2 regions of the Flavobacterium erigeronis genome follow, and region 1 is predicted to be linked to the other one. Evidence: riboswitches for the same ligand, from Rfam matches in the RefSeq annotation. Region 1 holds a riboswitch; the other holds the start of a gene.
The links. Region 1 has a riboswitch for cobalamin ahead of ACWA1F_RS08840 (TonB-dependent receptor). Riboswitches for the same ligand answer to the same signal wherever they lie in the genome.

Region 1 (11,609 bases):
TTCGTTTTCTGGAATGGGGTAATTCTTATTCATTTTTAAGGCGGTAAAGTGCATAAAGATAAGGCAAAATTAGTCTAAAACTCTTGCTTGACCGCGTTTTTATGTTTTTTTTTAGTCCCTAGTTTTTTAGTCCTAAGTCCCTAGTCTTTTGACTATGTAGACTGACTAAATATTAAAAACTAGCACTAAGGACTAAACGACTAAAGCTCTAAAATCCTCTTAAGTTCTAGCGTTGTATTTCCATCTGAAAGTACTTTTGGCGCTTTTACTAATTTTTCGGCTAAAAAAGCTGTAGTAATGGGTTTTAGATTTTTAAAAAGTCCGATTGTGTTTAGTGCTTTAATGATTTTTATAGAAATCTTTTCGCCCCAGCGATCTGAATTTTCGCGAATAAGCGGTCCAGGTCTAAAAACAATATATTGAGGAAAATGGAGTCCTTGAAGATGCTCTTCCAGTTTTCCTTTCATCATCGAATAAAAAACACTGCTTTTCGCGGAAGCGCCATACGAAGAAACCAAAACCAAAGAATGCACGTTGTTTTGTTTGGCAGCAGCAGCAAATTCGGCTGGAATATCAAAATCGATTTTCCACTGTTTTTCTTTTGAACCTGCGTCTTTTAAAGTTGTTCCAATACATGAAAAAAGAACATCTCCTGTAATTAAATTTTGAAATGAATTCACATCTGAAAAATCGACAACATGTTCTGTCAATTTGGGATGCGATTTTCCTGTTGAACGTCTTACAAAGATGGAAACTGCTTCGTAATCATTACTTTCTAAAAGCAGATTAACTAATTCTTTTCCCGTTGCGCCTGTCGCTCCAATTACCAATGCTTTCATAATAAAGGATTTATTAATAGTAAATATAAGGCTTTGTTTGAAATAATTTTTAATAGAAGTTGCTGATAGTTATGATCTCCAAAATCTGCTAGATCTGCGAGAGTAATTTTTCTCCCGCAGATCTAGCAGATCTTGCAGATTATCTTTTATTCTAAATATTATTGGAAAAGTAAAAGCAAAAAAAACTCTTTACTACAGAAGCAAAGAGGTTTAGTTTAAAAATTTTCTAATTTTCTAATTTTCTAATTTTCTAATTTTCTAATTTTTAATAAACTTCTGCGTATAAGTCGCTTTATCCGTCACAATGTTAATGATATAAAAACCTTTAGCAAAATTGCTTACGTCGATTTGGCTGTTATTTAACCGCGTACTAATCGTTCTTCCTGTCACATCATAGATCACAACATTTTTGATTTCGTCTTCTGTGCTTATGTTCAGATAATTTGATACTGGATTTGGATAAATTGACAATTGTACTTTCGTGAATTCATCTCTTCCTAGAACAGACGTATCAACTGAGATCGATTTTTCGACCACTTTTCCATTCGAATTAAAACTGATTACAACGGTTGCAGTTCCACCATTTTTTGGCGTTAGAATTAATTCTTCGTTCGCATTAATTTCTGCTGAAACAATATTGCTATCACTATTTGATTTTATTGTTTTTACGATCGCTGCCGATAAATTGTCTTCATCTGAAACGACTGTTTTCAAATCAATAATCGTCGGACTTCCCGTTGAAACTTGCGAAGGCAAAATTGAATTGACAACTGGCGCTGCGTTATCTGGAAACACTGCCATTGCTGGAAACCAGTAATAATCGTTTAGGACTTTTGTGTCGATTAATTTCCCCGTGGTATCATAAGTATGAATCCAGTTTTTCTGATAATGAAAACTAAATCCGCTTTCTGTTGTGTTTACAATTAAATTCCCCGAAACTGGATCAATTCGTAATCCTGCACCATACAAAATTTGCTTGTAAGTTCCTGTTTGTCCAGGAAGTGTAGCAAAATTTTCGTTGAATGTTTTTGTCACAATATCAAATCGTATAATCTTTGTGCCTGCCACAAAACTGCTTACGTTATTATTCCAATACAACGCATTTTCTGTATTGCTGTAAGTAAAACTTCCCGCGTTCCAAGCGCCCCAAGAACCTAAATATTTAGTTGTTGGAATAGCATAAACTGTTGTGTCAAAAGTCAGTGGATTAATATTGATCAATTTCTGTTCTTGAATTCCCCAAACACTACCGTCTTTGGCCTGTGTAACCGAATGAAACGCGCCAGAAATGGTTTTTATAACCGTATTTGTTTTAGGATCAATAACCAAAATTCCGGCACTTTGTTTTACAGCAAAAACATATTGCGAAGTACGAATCATATTTCCAATTTGTCCCGCATATTGGCTTCCTCCGCCTGTTGTTGGTATCAGGCTTCCCACTTTCATATTTTCAATATCAAAAAGATAAACACCGTTTGAAGCGCCTATGTAACCTGTTTTTTCGTCTATACCCACAAAAGAGCGTCCGTCTCCTCCTCCAATAGTTTCAAATGAAGCAATTTTTTTCATCGTTTTTGCATCGGCAACAACCAATCTTCCACCTGGAATGTACTGCGTATCTCCGCCATCTTTTTCTTGCTTGGAAACAAAATAAAATTTATCTCCATAAATAGTTCCGTATGGTGTAGTCGCACCAAAAGTATGATTGTCATTAGCTTCACTATATACTCTGTAATGAACGTTTCCGTTAGCATCAATAAAATTTACAGATCCATTCACGTGCCCGAACCAATCTTCATTTACCATAAAATAGCCTTTAGTAAAATCTATCGTTTTAGAATAAGTAGCAACTGGAGTAAAAGTTGTGGCAAGATCAGCTGGCTGCATACCTGGATTAAAATTCCAAACATCCCAAGAACCGTTTTGCAATTCGCGAGAAGAAGCTCCTAAGCCAGAATAGCCAAAATCGCTATCAGTTGGATCTTTAACCCAATACGACCAATATCCAGTAGTCCATCCTGACTGCCAGTGATCATTGGTATCGATAACCGTATAAGAATCAAAATCGTAAGCAGACGTATTAATTATACCATCAAAAGGATAAAAAGGAAAGGTTTTATCAATGCCTTTATAGAGTCCGTTTGTGCCTGCTCCGTCCAAATCGAATCCAAAACCTCCAATCGCAGATCCGAATTGAGTGCCTTGTAAAAGCAAGGTAAAAAAGCGGGGATCAGCTTTTGCAATGGCTTTAATCATATCTTCGCCCGTTGCTGTTCCATCCCATTTAAATCCCCAAACCAAAGCATCCGAAGTTTTATTGTCATTCCATTGTACCACAAATGCCGCATGATTCGCGCCTGTTCCTACCCAAAATTGAATATCATCAAAAGTGATAGCATTGGCTGTTTGTGCTTTTAATTGTTTTTGCGTTACCGATTTTAATTTCAAATCGTTTCTAGGAACGCCTTGAACTTTTATCTGCGCATTGGTTAGAAACGCAAAGAATAGCATGAGTACTATTAAGTAGTTTTTCTTCATAATTTATTTGTTTAAAATGTTGTGTTAATGTGTTTTTATTTTTTTTTAAAACACATAGAAACATAGTGTTTATGTTTTCACTACAACTTTGTCAAAGTTTCAAACTTTGACAAAGTTTAACCGTGTAATTCAGCATAATTGCTATGTGTTTTCAAGCAAAGTGAAACGCTTTTTATTAAGTTTCAAAATCTATGTTTCTATGTGTTTTAAAAAATTAATTAAGATGCAAATCATAAGCTCCAGAAACCTCCGTAGAAACTTCGCCCAACCAGCCCGCTTCCTGATTGATTGCGGTGTAGACTTTTACAAAATCAATTCCTGGAAGTTTGACATATTTTCCGTTTTTATCTACCGCCCAAGCAATATCAATATTCGAAGCTTCGTCATTATTTGGAGCATTATCGGCGTAACCAAATTCAAACGATTTGCCAACCCAATACGAACCTTCTCCACTTTGGTCGTAGAAATTATCAGCTATTCTAGTTCCTTTTAAAGTATAAGAAGCATTGGCAATCCAAAGTGGATAATAATTCTGGTCGTGAAATACATTTTGGACTTTAAAACCTGATTTTCCAGCATTATCCTGCCATTTGATGTATTCGTTATCAACCTGCCAAAATTCAGTTCCAGCCACTGGCGATTTGCTCGCATCAGGCTTGAAATAAGTGATTTCGTAGTTTTTTATAGTCGTGTTTTTAAAATATTCACTGCCTGCGATTTCGTACCATTCGTCTTCGTCTGGTTTTCCGTTTTTGTTTTTGTCGTACGCGACCATAATAATTCCTGCTTCGCAAGATCCTGAACGCGCTTCGTTGGCTTCATTTCCCCAAAAAGCATTTCCTAAAATCTTAAAATCACGACCTTCCATATTCGGAATCGTATGGTCAAAACCAAAAACTACATAACCGCCAAAACCTCCTAATGAAATCATAGTCGTATTAGAACCAGCAATTGCTTTTTTAGCCGCAGAAATCATATTGGCTTCAGTATTTCCTTCTGTATATTGTGGAATTCCGTTGGTGAACTGCCCGACAGCAGGACGAAAATCAAATACATTAGAAATATATTTACTGTACGTTCCTGTTTCTTTTACAACATTAATGGACGAATTGTACACTTTAGTTTCTCCATTAATTTCTACTTTTAAAGTCAATGGATAATTTTTCTGGTACGGACTAATAAAATCCAATTCTACATTATCTGAAATAATCGAATCTTTAATACTCCAAGTCAGTTTTGCAGTGCTTGGAAGAATCGTCGCAATATTCAGCACTTTAAATCGATCAATTGTATACGATTCTTTCAGTACTTCTGCGGGAAGCAAATCTCCTTCATCGTTATCTTTACTGCAGGCTGCCAATCCTAAAAATAGAATTAGAGACAAAACAATTTTTAAAAGGTTTTTATTCATTGTTTTTAATGTTTATTTTTTAGTGATAAAAGCAATATGAGCTGGAATATTCCCAGCGGTCGTTTTCCATTTTAATTTTCCGTCGGGCGTAAAACAGTAGATATAACCGGTTACAACATAGTTTTGAGCGTCAGTAATGTAGATTTCTTTGCTTTCTGGATTCACTTGAAGTCCGTACGGAATCATGATTTTTTTGTCTGTTCCGTCGGTAATAATCTGGTTTGTAATTACTTTTTTGGTTTTCGTGTCCAAAATTCCGTAACTCACTTTATTCGAGCCCGACAGATAACTCCAAGAAACGCTATAGTAATACAGTAAATCATCAACAAGACAAGTTCCAGAAACCGGAATATCGAGCTGCATTTTCTTTTCATCTGTCTTCGTATCAATCACAAAAAGGTTCGATGGCGTGTTGTAGTAATCGCCTCGTGAACTCACATAAATATCGCCTCGGCTGTCAATCTGCATGCTGTACAGATTAATACCAACATCTATTTTTTTAATTTCTGTAAACGTTTCCAAATCAATTACCGAAACCGTTCTGTCGTAATTCGGAACTCGATAACCGCCAGAATTGGCAACATACAATTTTCCGTTGTGAACGACCATTTGCTCTGGCTGATAGCCAACGGTCACTTTTCTTTTTATTTCTAAAGAAGTCGTGTCAATTTCGGCAACAAAACCGATTTCAGCATTCGGATTGATAGCAACAGGTCCTGAATACGAACTCACATACGCTTTGTCTTTATAAAAAGCCACATAACGGCAGTTCGGAATATCGATTTTCTTAATGCGTTTTGCCGTCCATTTTTCTAAAACTTCTACTTTGTTTGAGCAATTAATGACAGCGTATACTTTGTTTCCGTAGATTTTAATATCATTTCCAACATCTCCCAATTCCTTTACAACAGCAGGATTTCTTTCTGAATACACATCTGTCTTATAATTTCCTGTTCTGTAATTAAAAACGTCCAGACTTGCACGGTTCATTCCCATATTTCCTTCGTTGAGCAAGTAAAATCCTTCAATCTTACCCTCGCTTCTTGGCGCCGCAACACTAACATCCGAAGAAAGAAATATCGTTTCGTCTTCGCGGCAGGAAACCAAAGAAATGGCTATGCTTAAACCAAATACTATTTTTAAAATCGTCCTTTTCATAACTCAAAACTGATTATAAATTTGAATGTTCTTCCCGGCATCGGATAATTGTAAATCACTTCGTACTGCTGATTAAAAGCATTGTTGACTTCAATCGCTCCGTTCAATTTGTGATTTTTGAATGCGAAAGATTTCTGAACCGCCAAATCGTGCGTGTACCAAGGCTGAACTTCATTCACTTTAATATTATTGACATTTCCATTATAGCGTTTTCCAACATAAATAAAACTGTAATTGAAGTTCCAAGATTCGTAACCCGCATTTAGAATTCCAGATCCGCTGTGCCAAGGCGTGTACGGAATCTGATCGCCGTAAGACGACATTTCTAAACCAACAAACTTTGTAAAATCCTGACTTTGAGAATACGTATACGTCAGATTTGCGGTTAGGTTTACTTTATCAATATGAGTAGCCATATTCAAAACCGTTTCAATTCCTTTTCCTTTTACCTGACCAATATTCGTCATCATCCAGCGAAATAAATTTCCCGTTGGCGCTGCCACAATTTTATCTTTTGTATTGGTATAATAAGCGTCTGCCTGAATAGATAATCTGTCTAAAAAACTTTCTTTCACTAAGAAATTATAAGCAAAACCAACATCGTACTGATTCATATATTCTGGCCTCAAAGTGCTTGAACCGACCATGGTGTAATACAAATCATTGAAAGTTGGCATTCTAAAAATTCGTTTAGCGAATGCTCTTAAATTGAAATCGTATTTTTTGAAAGGCGTATAACCTAGAAATAACGCGGGAGTAAACTCGGTTTTATTCGGAGCTTTAGCATTGTACTTGACCTCTTCGATAACGCGGGTTGTGAGTACATTTCCTAAAACTTTAAAACCTTCATATCGGTAAGAAGTCGCAAGAGAAACCAATGCCGTATAACGCTGAGGAAAAGAAAATTGCGTTTGGATTCCTCTTCTCGTCGCGTTTAATTTATTGTATTGAAAATCGGTTGAAAGCGAAACATCCCAAGTGGGTAAAATGCTATACATATTCACTGCCGAAAAATAGGCTTCCTGCTGATAATAACTATCGTCAGATTGCGCGCCTTCAGTTACCGTTTCTCCTAAAACATTGGTCGTATCTCTAGCAATGTAATGGGTATAATCGTAAGCAAATTTTCCTTTTAGCTGTAATTTGTACTTTTCTGAAACGTCTTTTATTAAAGAAGCCTGAGAAAAGAAATTCTTGTCGAATTGGCGAAAACCATCACGAAACTTATTTTCGACAATAGCGCCTGGAGCGCCTCTTTCTGAATCATAATAATATACTTTGGCATCCCAAACGCCTTTATTTATTTTGCCAAAAACACCCGATTCAAATCTAAAAGCTTCAATATCGCTGTTCCATCGTGTTGCTGTGGTATCGTAAGCAACGCTGCCGTCTTGATTTTTTCTTTTGTATCGAAATTTATACTGCCCGTTTGATTTGATGTATTCTGAACTGACACTCATACTGACTTTGTCACTCAGTTTTTGTTCCCATCTAAAAGAAGGATCATGATAATCAATCGACATGGTTTTGTAGCGAACCAGCAGATTGGTTTTCTTATTATTGGAAAAAGAAGGTCGTTTGGTGAGTAAATAAATCGTTGAAGCTGACGCGAAATCTTTGGCAGACTGAAAAATTTCGCTTTTCTGACCATTGTACATCGTGAGAGATTCCATGTCGTCAAGCGAATATTTTCCTAGATCGGTTACGCCGTTTTGCGCATTTCCTAGCTGAATTCCGTCATAAAAAACGCCGACATGATGCGTTCCCATATTACGGACGTCAACCGTTTTGAGTCCGCCAACTCCTCCATAATCTTTAATTTGAGTTCCCGCAAAATAGCGAAGTGCATCGGCAACATTATGAGCCGACAGGTTTTCGAGCAGAACGCCCGAAAGACTTTGTACCGGAATGACTTCCTGATACGGTTTTCCCTTTAAAATAACTTCTTTTAAAACCCGCGAACTATCCGTCACCGCTTGAGAATGAAGCAAAAAAGGAACAATTAGTAAAAAAATAAAAAGTAAAGTTTTCTTCAAATTATACATCACGATTTTATTAAATAAACTTTACGTGATGCAATAATTACAAAAACATAGAAACAGGCCTACTATCCTAAATAGCAGGTCATTATCTTGTCATCAACTTCATACCACGAAAGTTTTAAACTATGTGATCGTGGCAGGTCTCCTGACTTATTCCATCTTTAAACGGCCTTCTCATTCACCGCGGCGAACAATGGCATTAGTAATGTTTAAGGACTTATATAGAACTTACAGTAGCGGGTCTGTTCAGGATTTACACCTGATTCCCTTTTAACTGCTTTTTATGAATTGAAAAAGCAGACCAAAATCTGGCGCAAAGATATAATTATCTTTTATAAATGTAAATTGGAAAGATTTTAAAGGCTATATTTTTTTGTTTCTTCTAAAATTGACCGCATTAAAGGAGTAAGAAACCATCAAATAGCTCCAATATGATAATTGGTTTACATCTTGTATTTTTGGAAGATTTATCATGGAATCTGTTGCTTTGTAAAATGAAAATGCTGCATTAATTTCCAGTTCTTTAATAGGAGCATATTTCATTGAAATATCATTTTCAAATCCTAAAAATCTTGACATTTCCTGATTTAAATTGTTTTTTAAAGGATATTGCGTATAAAAAAGATGAAAATCGGAACGAAGTGATAATTTTGAATTTATCTGAAACGAATAAAATAAGTACGGATTTACAAGACCTTTACCGCCAACATCAGCAGGAAAACGGGTAAAAACATTCATGTTTCCATTAAATTTCCAAGTAACTCCATACAAAACATCAAAGTCATCTGAGTGTTGTGCATTTAAGTTGGAGCTGCTTCCGCTAATGATTTCTGCTCCTAAACGCAAAGTAGATTTTTGCAAAGACCATTTTATTTCTGGTTGGAAATAATAGGCAAACAAATGCTGTCCTTTTTGATTTTGACCAAATTGAAAATAACTATTTAAAGTATAGTACCATTGTCTCTTTCTAAATTCAATTCTTCCTCCAGTTGTTGCGCGAGTATAAAGTGTTTCTGAATTTGATTTTTCTAAAAAATCAACGGTATTTATGGAATTAAAAGCAAAATTTGGATTCACATTATAACTGAAATTATACACCAGCAAATACTTATATTTATTGGACGCTACAGGCGAATAAGCAGATTCAAAACTGGTATTGTATTTTCTGGTAAAAAGAAAAAATAAATCGTTGGCAAAATGTTTACCATATTTCATAATTCGAATTCCTTCGTGCGCCCTTCCCTGCTGGGCCCAGGGCGCATCCGAAAATAATCTGCCATTGTCTAATAAAACGCTTTGTCTTCCTAAACGAAAGTTGAATGACTTGAATTTTGTTTCTAAAAACAACTGGCAAAAATTAACGCTTCCGACTTTAGAACTAGAATTTGCTTCGTCCCACAAATGAATTTCTTGTACATCAGATTTTATAAGCCATTTTTCACGAGCATATAACATAGAAATTCTGTTTCGCTGCGTAATATAAAAATAAGGATCAATCGAATCGTTTGGCTGAAGTATATAATTGGAAGTGTATTCTGCTCTCGGACGTATTTCTATATTCATTTGAAACTGCTGTGATAAACTGCCATTTTCCTGTGCATTTGCATTATCAGCTATAATAATTACAAACAAAAAGAAAACCGCTTTCAATATGCCTTTTAACACCATATATACAAATCCTATAGAATTACTATACAAATATAGTATTTAGTAGACATATCTTCCCTCACATTAATATCTTAGTTTGTGATATCCTTATTATAATTATCAATCATGATTTACGATTTGACGAAAGAGCATTAATTTACCTGTTTTATCTCTTTTCCAAACATTTATACTCTTTCCTTTTACATTTCCGTGGCTGTCTCCATCGCGCCAATCGACGCTGTAAAAACCAAATTCGATAATGGCTTTATTGGCATTGATAATTCCTGAAGTTTGAATCGAAATTTGTTCGATACGCAATGTTCCTGGTTTTTCATGTTCGGTAAAATAAGCGGTGATTTCTTTCTGGCCCGAAAGAATTGGAGTATAATAGGTTAGATACATTGCATCTGGCGTAAACAATTTTGCATGCTCTGCTCCTTGCCTATTTTGAACCAGTTTTTTAATCGTATTATTTCTTTTTTTTAATTCTAAAGTTAATTTATCCGAAGAAATATATTCTTTAGTTGGCGAAATTGCAGCATCGTCTATTTCAGGAATGTTTTTATCGTCGAAATAACTTGTTGAACCCCAAATTTCTGCGGCAATAGTAAGCGGTTTATTTTTCGACGACTTTTTCCATAAAACAGCATATTTTCCAGAATAAGAAAAGGGTTCCAAAGTTTTTACGATCAGATTTTGGGTAAAATTTCCAATTTCAAGAACGTAATTCCCGAAATCCTGTACTTCCAGAATCGTTTTTTCGTACGAAGCAATTTCGGCTTGAGAGAGCCATTGTTCGTAAAATGCTTCGATTTCCTTTTTACCCGTTCGCTGTCTGCTGTGCTCGGGCATCAAAATGGATTGCTCTGTATAGGCTTTTAGTAAGGCGTTTTTATTTTCTTGTGTAAAAGCGGTAGCAAAAGAAGTGTTATATTCTTCAATCTGTTTTCTAATGCCTAAATCTGTTTTATTTTCTTGCCCAAAAACGCCAATTGCCAAAAACAGAAAGGCTAAAATCAATTTGGTCATATTTTATTTGTTTTGGTTCAAATACAAATATACAATATTGATTTTCAGTATTTTAAAAATATTTATTTATAAAAAAACAGATTTATTTCAAAGTTATTTTCATCAAGAGAATCCGAAGGATTCAGATATTTATAGATTTTATGCCACATCTTGAGTACGACTCCTTCGGGGTCGCATGCGGCGGCGGGAATTATATGCTATAAATATTTGAATCCTTCGGATTCTTTACTTTACAAGAAATTTGAAACTTCTTTATCTGTTGTTTCAACATCCGTACTTACACCCAACTGGCTAATTTTTAGAAAAAAATAACACCTTATAAGACAATAATTAGTTTTATAAAATGTTTATATATAAAAGATTATGATGCATCTAATCTTTATAACAATACCCTCAAGATTAATTTAAAAGAAAACATGAAAAAAATATTTTTGATACTTGCCTTTACTTCTTTTTCTCTGCACAGTTTTGCTCAGGAATTGGATAATAAATTCAAAAAAATTCCCACCAAAGAGCCAGCAGTAAAAGAAACTATTCCGCCAAAAGAAGAAGCTCCAAAGGAAAATCCGCCTGCGCCTATAGAAAAACCAGCACCGCTTCAGGTTAATCCAGACGAATTATTTAAAGACACGAATCTCTATAAGCCAGAAGCCAATGTTGAAGGCATTTTCTATAGAAGAAATCAGTTTTTAGGAAATATCAATACCACAGCCACGACTTCTACAGTTATGTATCGCGATGCTGCTTTTGTAGACGGCGATAAAGTAAAAGTATATTTAAACGATAAAGTAATTGAACCTGAAGTTTTATTAAACGGCGACTTTAAAAGCGTAAAAATCAACTTAGTAAAAGGAATCAATAAAATTGATATTGAAGCTTTGAACGAAGGTTTTGCTTCTCCAAATACTGCCGAATTCAAAGTGTATGACGACAAAGGCCAAGTTA
Region 2 (11,609 bases), on a different contig from region 1:
AGCTTTCTTAAATTATAAAAAGTAAGAGTAATTATTTTTTAAGCAGTTGCTCTAAAGGTTTCAACTGCTCCATGTCGATTTTAGATTTCTGTAAAACCGACATTAAAGTCATAATGTTATTCGGGTTCATATCTTGACCTAAAACTCGAACTACAGCAAATCCATTTTCTTTTTTATTGGCAAAAATGATAAACTCTTTAATATTATCGTCGCTTCCAACATAGCTTACAGAAGCACCTTCTTTACCAGAACCAAATTTCATTAATTCCTGATATTTAGGATCTTTTAATATGGCTTTTACTTTATTTCTTTCTGTTTCAAACTCTGTCTGATTAGTTTCATTGGCTTTAAAAGCGATAATATTCATTTTTTCAAAAGAATTAACCGCTTCAGTCTGTTCTGCTGACAGTTTAGTTTTTTCAAGATTTAAAATGCTTGGCGAAATATCTAAAGCAATGAAATCTTTTTTCTCCGAATTCTCAACAAAATACTTTTGCAGTGTTGGTTCAGAATTACAGCTCCCTAAAGTTAGAAGAGCTGTAAGTGCTAGTATGAAGATTTTTGTTTTCATTTTTATTTTTTGCTTTTAGAAGCTTTTTTTAAGTCAGTACCTCCTGGAAGCTGCATTTTATCTGTTAGAACTGAGATTTCGTTTAAATCAAAATTACCAGTTAAAGATAGCAAAACAGTTTCGTCGTTTTTGGCACCGTCAACATACATTAAAAGTTCTCTTATCTGCGTGTCTGTAGCTCCAGATTTAACCATTATTCTAACATTTTTCCCGCTGTCATTTACGCGCATTAACTCTTCTAGACCGGCAGTTTTTACATATTTGTCGGCAGTAGCTTTCATATCGGCTTCGACTTTTGGGTTTTTAGTGGTAAACACTTTTAAGTAATCCAATTTTTTGATTAGAGCAATATATTGCTGTGTTTCTTTATCAGAAGCATCAACTTTTACTTTACTCATTAAATCAAACATTTTTTTGTTTACAATTACTGAGGTTACATCGTCTTGACCATCAAATTTGTCAAAAGCACCTTGTGCGTAAAAAGTTGTGGTAACGAATGCGAATACTAAAGTTATGATGAAATTTTTCATTTTGATTGAATTTAATTACTGTTTGAAAATTTTGTTTTTTGATTGTTCATATTCTTTAATGTACTGTACACTTTCAATACCTACATTAACATTGTTTGATAATAAAGCTAAAGCCTTTTGAGTTGCTTTTAAAGCTTCTTCGGGATTATCGTAAGTTCCTAATTCTGTTTGCGAAGCCACTGCAGTTGTATTGTTTTGTTCGCTCATAAAAAAGTAAGTTCCGATACCCAGTAAAAGAACAGCTGATGCCGCAATCGATAACCACGCTACATTACGTTTCTTAGATTGTAGTGGAATTTCATACGTTGATTTCTGTTCTTTTGCTTGAGAGAAATAGCCAAACATAGGTTTGTACTGCTCCAAATGCTGCGCAACATCTGGCGAAGAAAAATATTTTTTTAATTGATTTTCTTCGGCAATAGAAGTTTCTCCCTGAAAGTATTTTGCTAATAAATCTTCTATTTTATTTAGTTCCATAAAGGTGTGTATTTGTCATTGATTCTCTAATTTTTTTTCTTGCTCTCGAAAGCGCCACTCGTATTGCGGTTTCGTTCATGTTTACGATTTTGGCTATTTCTTCAAATTCATATTGCTCTACATCTCGAAGCTGAATTAATAGTTGCATTTGTTCGGGCATCTCATTTATAATTTTTTCGACCCATTCTAGAGTATTTTCATCTTCTAGTTTTTTATCCAATTGCGGCTGCCGATCGGTAAAGTTGTTATGAACAATTTGCAGGTTACTGGCTCTTTTCGATTTTAACTGATCCAGACAATAATTTTTGGTCATCGTCATGGCTAAAGCTTCGACACTATTATAACTTTCCAGATTATCTTTTTTGTTCCATAATTTTACCATTACTTCCTGAGTGGCATCTTCGGCCTCTTCAGTACTGGTAAGCAATCTTTTTGCCAGACGAAAAACTTTGTCTTTAAAAGGATTTACTAATTCTATAAATACAACTTGGTTCATTAATTGGATGGTTAATCGTTAGCTTATATATTCAAGACGAGGCACAATTATATTTGTTACAACAAAAGCGCAAAGTTTTTTTAAACCATTTAAGTTATATAAGTTCATTTTAGAATAATTAATTTATCTTATATACTTTAATTCTCTTAGCTCAAGACGAGTGGCAATTATATTTGTTACCGCAAATGCGCAAAGTTTTTTTAATCATAGTAAGTTATAAGCTTATTTTTAAAATAGCTTAAATTATCTGATATTACTTATATGGTTTAATTGTCTTAGTGACTCTGCGCTTTTTTATGTAAAAAAAATACTGCTTTAATGATAAAGCTAAAACTAAAGATACTACTTTTACGTTTATTCAGAATATAGAAACCTACACGATATGAAAACAACTTTCAAGAGCATTCTTTTACTCTTTTTGTTCGCTTTTTCTTTGCAGTCTTGTGAAGATCAGGACGATATTGCTGCTCCAGCAGATACACAAATTAATAATTTTATCTGGAGAGGATTAAATGAAGTTTATTTATGGCAGGGCGATGTGCCAAATCTAGCCGATGGACGAAATCTGCAACCCGATTTTAATCAATTTTTAAAGGGGTATTCTAAACCTGAAGACTTGTTTGAAGATTTATTGTACAAGCCAGAAAGTAAATATCCAAATGACGCCATTGACCGTTTCAGCTGGATTGTTGACGATTATACTGTTCTAGAACAGGAATTAAGCGGTGTTACAAAAAATAATGGTGTCGATTTCAGATTGAGCCGTGTTGCTGCAGGTTCAAATGATGTGGTAGGTTATGTGCGCTACATTATACCAAATTCTGATGCTTCTACAAAAGCAATTAAACGTGGAGACTTGTTTACAAGTGTGAATGGCGTAAAATTGACTGTTTCAAATTATCAGGAACTATTATTAAACTCAGATAATTATACGCTAAACTTGGCAGATTATAATGGAAGCGGATACGTTTTGAATGGAAAATCGGTTGCGTTGACTAAAACTGTTTTAGAAGAAAATCCTATTTTGATTAATAAAGTGATTACTTCTGGAAGCCATAAAATTGGTTATTTAATGTATAATGGATTTTACCCAGGTTATGATGATAAATTAAATCAAGCATTTGGTGAGTTGAAAGCTCAGGGTGTAACAGATTTAGTTTTAGATCTTCGATATAATGGAGGAGGAGCTATTACTTCTTCAATTAGGCTTTCTAGTATGATTACTGGTCAGTTTGATGATCAGGTTTTTGCTAAAACGCAGTTTAATACAAAGCTGATGAAAGAATTTACAGCTGAAGATTTAGAAGATTTGAATTATAGATTTGTAAATAATATTGACGGTAAAGCGTTGAACAGTTTAAATTTAAATACAGTTTATATTATTACGACGGAAAGTACTGCTTCTGCGAGCGAATTGGTTATTAACGGATTGAAACCTTATATTAATGTAGTTCAGATTGGAGAAACGACTACAGGTAAAAACGTAGGTTCGTATACCATTTATGATTCTGAGACACTTTTTTCTAAAAAAGGAATCAATCCAAATCATAAGTACGCAATGCAGCCTTTGGTTTTAAAAATTTCTAATTCTGTAGGTTTTGGAGATTATACTCAAGGTTTACAGCCTACATATCAGCAAACAGAATATATAGATACTTTTGGTGTTTTAGGAGAAACCTCTGAACCTTTGCTTAGTCTGGCTATTTCAAAAATTACAGGATCTGCTGCAAAAAGAATTTTTACTTCTGGACCAGAGCTTCCTTATTTAACAGATTCAAAAATCATTAATGGATTAAGACACGGAATGTATTTTCAAACCGCTCCTCCAGTAAAAGGGTTAAAATAAAATTCCAAATTCCAAATTCCAAAAATTGGATGGATTTGAAAATTGGGATTTGGAATTTAAATATTGGAATTTTAAAAAGAAAATAGAAAAGGCTTTCATCACTGAAAGCCTTTTCCATAAAAAAACAAAAACTAATTCTAAGGATAAAATTAATCGTTAAAGTAGAACCCGTTTGCACCTACACCAACAGTTAATTCTTTTTGCAGAACTCCGGATAAGTTGTAGATAAAAGCTTTACTATCTTTATTGAATGCTGCATCAGCAATATAAATGCGGTTGTTTTCTACTGCAAAACCGTAAATATTAGTAGCTGGTGAATTTATAATTGCTGTTGTAGAAGGAGTTGTTGCATTGATGTCCATAGCATATACAGCACTTCCTGCAGTATAATAAATTTTGTTGTTTTCAATATCCATACCGCGCGTTCCAGCTAAACTCTCAGGAAATGGTATTCTAGAGACAGATTTATCTGATATTTTTACTTTTACAATTTCTCCTAATCCAGTGAAAGGAGCTTTTAGAATAAATAATGTGCCGTTTTCTTCTTCGATAGAATCACCACTAAGACCAATTTCTACAGTTTCTATTGCTTTTGTAGCAATATTTACAATTAGCAATTTAGTGCTGCTGTTAGGTTCTGTAATGTATAATTTACCATCTTCTAAGATTAATCTGTTTGCAGTTGCATTTAGTTCAATTTTAGATTCTACGGTATTAGTAGCTAAATTAATTACAGCAACATAGTCATCAGTGTCTCCAGTTTCTGGATTTATATAAGAATATGTGTTTGCATTCGTTACATACGCTTTTCCATCTTTTACAACTCCATATCTTGGATTTGCAAGACCAGAATCAATTTTTGCGATTAATTTAAATGTGTAACGATTTACAACAGTGATTACGTTCGATCCTCCAGCAATAATGTAAGCTCTGTCTCCACTAAAAAAGATATTTTGTACAAATTTTCCAAGTACATCAGATCCGTTTTCTGCTTTATAAGCATCTTTTGTAAAAATACTGAAATCATTACTAGAGAACGATACAGTTCCAGCATCTGTAGATCCTTCATTTAAAATGAAAAAACCATTGTCGTAAGCACCTTTCGGAGAATCGTCATCATCGCTTGAACAAGAAGCGAATAACGAAATGCTTAACGCTATTAAAAGTAATTTACTAAATTTCATATATTAAAATTTTAAGGTTAAATACACATTGAAATTGCGACCTGGCATTGGTCTGTTTTCTAAACTTTCATAATCTTTATTCAAAAGATTTAAAACCTGAAAACCTACTTTAAAAGAATCTAAAAACTTCAGATCATAATCGATTCCGATATTTGAAATCGTATAATCATTAATAATTTCATCAGGATTATTGTCGGCTCTTGTATAAACAAATCCGTTATAAAGAATTTGATAGTAAGCGCTTATTTTATTTCGAGAATAAGATAATGCTCCTGTGGCTTTATGAAACGGAACAAAAAAGATCTGATTTTTTGTCTCCTCATCTTGGGAAACTGTGTAAGCATACGTTGCATTTACGGCAAAAATGTTTTTGCCATAGCTTTTTTTCCATCCCAATAGCGTCTCGGTTCCGTAGCTGTTTACTTTATCTTGATTTTGTGGAGTCCAAATACCGCCTGAACCAGGAACCCATTGCAGCATATCGGTAATTTTCATGTAATAGAAATTCTGTGTCCAAGTCAGATTTTTAAATGTAAAGACATTGCCAATTTCTCCTTGATAAGAACTTTCGGGTTTTAAATCTGGATTTCCTCCTTGATCCCAATACAAATCATTGTAAGTCGGAATTCTGAAATTTCTAGAAATATTTAGTTTTAAATTGTACCAGTTGTTGAATTTATATGAAGAACCAATATTGAATAAAACAGGCGATTTGTAATTGCTAGTAAATTCTTTTCTAACGCCGAATTCGTTCTTCCAGTCAGCACCAATATCTTGTCTGATTAATAAAGCAGCCGAACTTATTTCTCGAATATGGCTTCCAAAACTGGTTCCGTAACCGTTTGTTCTGCTGTAATCAGCAATTGCGTTTATATGTGTTGATTTGAATAAATGATAATCGACATCCAACTTTGTGATCAAGTTTTCAGTTTTTCCGTAGGTAAAATATTTTGAAGCGTTATCTGCAAAATATTGGTAATTTTCGAAAATATAAGCTGTTTTGAAATTGGTTTTCAGTTTTCCGAAATTTCCATCATACTCCAATAAGTTTCGATTGAAACCATTTACATACTTACTTTTTGTTTCAGATTCTGTCACCAAAGAAGTATTACGATCCGTGTTTGAAGTCTGACTGTAAAATTTTAAAATATGATTTTCGTTGAATTTATATCCAGCATTGGCGCTTACTGTAATAATATCATATTGCCCGTTTTGGTTCCAGCGCTGTTCTCCTCTCCAAGTATATCGATTTAAATATTTGTAATCGTTTGTAGAGCTGTTTTTCGAAAGTCCGATTTGAGCACTCCATTTTTTATTAGAAATAGAAGTTTTATAATTAATCCCAATCGTATTAAAACTGCCGTAATCCAGTCTTAAATTATTCTCAAAACGATTAAAAAACAACAAATCATTATTTAAATGCACAGTTCCTCCAACGGCACCGCTTCCGTAAATCACACTTCCGCCACCAGCTTTTACACTTATCGAATTATAATCGGAACCTGAAATCGTATTAAAATCGGTACTTCCGTTCATTTGGGAATTAATATTTATTCCGTTCCAAATGACAGCTGTCTGAGAAGAAGTTGTTCCTCTGAAAGAAACTGTAGAAAGCATTCCGCGTCCGTATTCTTTAAAATATAAAGTCGAATTAAAGTTTAATAAATCGGTTAAAAGCGCTTCATTTTTGTTGATTATAGAATCATTTAATTTTAAAACAGACTGTGAAGCGGAGTAGGTTTTTAAATTTTTGTCTGAAACAAAAACTTCTTTAAGACTGGTAATAGAATCGCTCTGCGCCGAAATAATCTGGCACATTACAAATACACAAAAAGTAAAAAGTCTTTTTAAAGTCATAACTTCTACACTCTTTTTCCCGAGAGCTCGATAATTGTTACAAAGGCAGGTCTCCTGGCTTGCGTCTTGCTGTTTACCTTCCCATTCGCCTCGGCGGACAGTGGTTTGTAGTTAACAGCAAGCATTCGTTTGAACTTAGCTTACAGTTGCGGGTACAGCTCAAGAATTTACTTGATTCCCTTTTAATGTGTTTTTAAAAATTAGAACACAACCTTAATTTGCTGCAAAGATAAAGTTAAAAATATTGATTATTCAAATTTCTTTTGCGTTTCATGAAAAATTATAAATAATTTGCTCTAAAAATCAATTTTTATAACTTCTCCGAAATCCACTTTATTATTAAAGGCCTCTTTTAGCGGAAGCGAAGTTTGATGACATAAAATACTTCTGATGATTCCGGCGTGTGCAACAATGATGACAGGCTGATCTATTTTTGAGATTTTTTCAGATAAAAATTCTCCAACTCTTTTGTGCAATTCAACAAAAGATTCCCCGTTGGAAACTTTGATGTTTACAAAATCTTCCATCCACGGATTGAGTTGTTCGGGCGGAATTTCATTCCAAGTTTTCAATTCCCAATCTCCAAAATTCATTTCTTTTAAACGTTCGTCTTCTTGATAAGAAATGGTTTTAATATTGTTTTGAATGTGTTTAGCTAAAACCACACAACGCTTTAACGGACTAGTAAAAATAGCTGCTTCTGAAGGTAATTCTGAAATAATTCTATTAAAAATCTCATCAAACGGTTCAGCAATATCCACATCAGATTGTCCATAACAAATACCTTTTTCACAAATGGTTTCGGTGTGGCGAACTAAATAAATTTCCATAAAAATAAAATACTTAAGTAAAAGACCACTTCACAAACCTGCTGTGTGGCGCCAAGACAATCTCCAGTATATCCGTCGATCCATTTTTGAAAATATCGTGCAAGAAAATATCTTGTTATAAAAACGGGGATTATGGCTAAAAGGAATTTTAAATTAAAAGTGGAAAACACAATCAGTGGAATTAAACCAAAAAAGAAAGAACCAAAAACTTCTTTCCAAGTATATTGTTTGGCAATGGGTTTGCTTTTGCTCGAAGCATCTTCTCGAGAATATTCATGTGTAAAAATAATACTGATTGCCGCGAGACGACTCAAAGAATGAGCAGAAATAAATAAAAGGAAAATTTTTAAAACTGCTTCAGAATCGTAAACTTGAAATAGCAGAATAGATTCTGAAAGCAATTTGAATTTTAATAAAAAAAGTAAAACCAACCCGATTGCTCCATAAGCGCCAATGGAGCTGTCTTTCATAATAATCAAAATTTTTTCTTTGGTCCATCCTCCTCCAAAACCGTCACAGACATCTGCAAAACCGTCTTCGTGAAAAGCGCCTGTTGTCAGAACAGAAGCAATGATTGCTAATATTACGGCTGTTTCTGTAGAAAGAAAAAAGGCAAATACAGAATAAACAAAAAATGAAATACTACCAACAATCCATCCAATAAAAGGAAAATATCTTGTGGCTTTATTTAAATAATCTGGATGATGTGTAATGTTTTTTGGGCATGGAATTCTGGTGTAAAACATTAAACAGGTAAAGAAAATATGTAGTTCTTTTTTCATTTGATTATGATTAATTTCAATCAGTTTTGTCATTCTGAGGAACGAAGAATCGCACTAGGAACTCCACAAAGTGTAGCTTCAATCTTTGTCGATATGCGCGTGCGATTCTTCGTTCCTCAGAATGACAAAATTGCGAATAAATCTTGTTTAAGGAAAATATTTTATTTCCTACTAATCCCCGCGCTTTCAAAACTAGCCATTTCATTCAAAAAAGCCTCAGCCGATTTCAAAATAGGAAAAGCAACAGCGCATCCTGTGCCTTCTCCCAAACGTAAATCTAAATTTAAAATTGGTTTTGCTTCTAAATAATGTAATAATTGCGAATGTGCTTTTTCGGCAGAGCAGTGGCAAAAAACAGCGTTTTGCCTGATGTTCGGATTCATTTTATAAGCAATTAAATAAGCAACCGTACAAATAAAACCATCAACCAGAATCAACATTTTATTTTCAAAAGCTTCAAGCATACCGCCAGCCATTTGAAGAATTTCAAAACCTCCAAAAAAAGAAAGTTGAGATAGTATTTCGGCTTGACCAGAATAATTATCAATTGCTTTTTTGAGTAAATTTTGTTTCAGAATCAGTTTTTCGTTTTCAACTCCAGTTCCCTTTCCGATGCATTCTTCAATAGGAAAACCAGTTAAAAGGCTCATTAAAACAGAAGCGGTTGAAGTATTTCCAATTCCCATTTCTCCAAAGCCAATACAATTAGAGCCCGATTTTGCAATATTTTCGACAATCGATTTTCCTTTCTCGAAACACAATTGAACTTCAGCTTCGCTCATTGCAGGGACATGCAGAAAAGACTGCGTTCCTTTAGCAATTTTGGCATCGATTAATTTGGCATTTGTTGGGAAATCATAATTCACTCCAGCATCTACAATGGATAATTCGATGTTGTTTTGTTTGCAGAATACGTTTATGGCAGCGCCGCCTTCTAGAAAATTAGTCACCATTTGCCGCGTAACATCTTGTGGGTAGTCGCTTACGCCATGATTTGCAATTCCGTGATCAGCAGCAAAAACGACAATATTTGGCTTGGTAATTTTCGGATTCAAAGTTTCAAAAACCGATGCCATCTGAAAAGCCAAAGATTCTAAAGTGCCCAAAGAACCAACAGGTTTAGTTTTAGAATCTATTTTTTCTTGTAAAAGAGAATGAAAATCAGATTTATTCTGGATTTTGTTTTCTGATTTTAAATCCAAATCCGGAATAGCTATTGAATGAATTTCTTTAATTTCAGAACAAATAGGAGCTTCCGATTTTTGTTTCCAATGCAATTGCTGTAACATTGGTTGATTGTTATAATTAGTAGCTGGTTTTCCAATGCAGAAATAACCAAGCGGTTCTATATTTTCGGGTAAATCGAGGATTTTTTTAAACTGATAATAATTTAAAATCGAAACCCAGCCCATTCCGTAACCTTGTTCTGTAAGCGAAAGCCAGATATTCTGCGCCGCACAAACCGAACTAAATTTCACTGCTTCGTTGCTGCCAATAGTTCCAATTGTAAACTGATTTAAAACAGAACGGTCATAAGCAATTATAAGTCCGATTGGTGCTTCTTCGATTGCTTCTAGTTTCAGCGATCTGTAAAGTTCTTTTTGTTCTGGATTGTCGGTTAGTTCCTCCGCTTTTTTATTGTAATCTAAAAAGAGCTTTTTAATAGACGTTTTAACCTCATCCGATTTGATAAGATAATATCTTGTAGCATCAGTCAGTCCGACCGACGGAGCCCAATGTCCAGCTTGCAGTGCTTTCTGAATTACTTCGTCGGGCACTTCATCGGCAGTAAAATGTCGGGTGTCGCGGCGTGATTTTAAGATATCGTCTAGGTTGCTCATTTTAAATTCCAAAATTAAAAACATTCTAGTAAAGGTAAGGCTTAGCTTTGGAATTTGGAATTTAAAATTTGGAATTTTCTCCCTTTATTTTAACCGGAATTCCGGAAACCATCAACACAACCTGATCGGCGTTTGCGGCAATAAATTGATTCATCCAACCTTGAAGTTCAACAAATTTTCTTCCAATATGAGTTTCTGCATGAACACCCATTCCGATTTCATTTGTTACGATAATGATATTCGCATTTTCGTGTTTAGCAATTTCAAGGAATTCTTTTTTGGCTTCTTCTAAACTTAAAGCCACATCGTTTTTAGTGTCAACAAAAAAATTAGTCAGCCAAAGCGTTACGCAATCAATCAAGGCCGTTTTTCCAGAAAAATCAATTTCGCTTAAAAATTTCTCTTTTTCAATATTAGTCCAATGCTCGTCTCTTTCTTGCTGATGGCGATCAATTCGATTTTGAAAATCAGCGTCCCATTTTCTGGCAGTTGCAACATATAAAGGAGAATTAGAAAGTTCTAAAGCCAGTTTCTGAGCATAACTGCTTTTTCCAGAACGTTCGCCGCCGGTGATTAAGTAAATCATTTTGATTAATTATAAGTTTTGAATTATGAATTATGAGTTCTGCCAAGTTATAAATTAATTATCAAGGCCAACTCATAATTCATAATTTATAATTCATAATTACTTGTAAGGACAATGTCGGCAGTTATTTCCGCAGCAAGTTCCTCTTTTTAGATGAAACCAAGCTTTAAAAACATAATTGCCATTTTCAATATAATAATCGATTCCTTCAATTAAATTATCAGATTTAGGCAAAAACATAGCCTTATTATTAAGAGCCTTTTTGGGAGTTACAGTTTCGACATAAGCATCGATTTTATCTTCGCAAGCTTCCTTAAAGCAGGCGGGACAAAGACAATCGCCTCCGTCTGAAAGATTGAAAATAGGTGGGAAATCATTACACCAGCACTTATTTTCGGGTGAAGTGTCGCCGCAGGAAAAAGCAGTTTCACAACTGGAGCAGATTTTTGTTTTTGGTACATTCATCAAATAAAAGGCTATTTGTTTAAATTTGTAGGAATAAAGGTAAACAAAAAAAATAGAAATTGATTTACCTTTGTGACCACACAAAACATAAAACATGAAATATTTTTTCCATAAATTACAAGTCGTTTTTTTACTTTTTATTGT

Region 2: it holds a riboswitch for cobalamin, as region 1 does, so the genes downstream of both, ACWA1F_RS22885 (TonB-dependent receptor plug domain-containing protein) here and ACWA1F_RS08840 (TonB-dependent receptor) in region 1, are expected to answer to the same signal.

Annotation. Positions count from the first base shown of each region.
Region 1 covers NZ_JBSKGP010000003.1:519,150-530,758, forward strand. Annotated here, with positions in the region: gene ACWA1F_RS08815 (GAF domain-containing hybrid sensor histidine kinase/response regulator) at 1-33, opposite strand, end outside; gene ACWA1F_RS08820 (NAD(P)H-binding protein) at 201-839, opposite strand; gene ACWA1F_RS08825 (DUF5074 domain-containing protein) at 1,098-3,377, opposite strand; gene ACWA1F_RS08830 (cell surface protein) at 3,592-4,788, opposite strand; gene ACWA1F_RS08835 (DUF5074 domain-containing protein) at 4,801-5,946, opposite strand; gene ACWA1F_RS08840 (TonB-dependent receptor) at 5,943-7,991, opposite strand; cobalamin riboswitch at 8,107-8,309, opposite strand; gene ACWA1F_RS08845 (alginate export family protein) at 8,352-9,686, opposite strand; gene ACWA1F_RS08850 (DUF4440 domain-containing protein) at 9,756-10,664, opposite strand; gene ACWA1F_RS08855 (hypothetical protein) at 11,081-11,609, shown strand, end outside.
Region 2 covers NZ_JBSKGP010000014.1:69,933-81,541, forward strand. Annotated here, with positions in the region: gene ACWA1F_RS22855 (DUF4252 domain-containing protein) at 32-571, opposite strand; gene ACWA1F_RS22860 (DUF4252 domain-containing protein) at 574-1,101, opposite strand; gene ACWA1F_RS22865 (hypothetical protein) at 1,117-1,578, opposite strand; gene ACWA1F_RS22870 (RNA polymerase sigma factor) at 1,565-2,074, opposite strand; gene ACWA1F_RS22875 (S41 family peptidase) at 2,457-3,920, shown strand; gene ACWA1F_RS22880 (YncE family protein) at 4,070-5,104, opposite strand; gene ACWA1F_RS22885 (TonB-dependent receptor plug domain-containing protein) at 5,108-6,961, opposite strand; cobalamin riboswitch at 6,989-7,192, opposite strand; gene cobC (alpha-ribazole phosphatase) at 7,258-7,791, opposite strand; gene ACWA1F_RS22895 (adenosylcobinamide-GDP ribazoletransferase) at 7,776-8,573, opposite strand; gene cobT (nicotinate-nucleotide--dimethylbenzimidazole phosphoribosyltransferase) at 8,735-10,414, opposite strand; gene cobU (bifunctional adenosylcobinamide kinase/adenosylcobinamide-phosphate guanylyltransferase) at 10,476-11,000, opposite strand; gene ACWA1F_RS22910 (DUF5522 domain-containing protein) at 11,100-11,465, opposite strand; gene ACWA1F_RS22915 (ABC transporter substrate-binding protein) at 11,560-11,609, shown strand, end outside.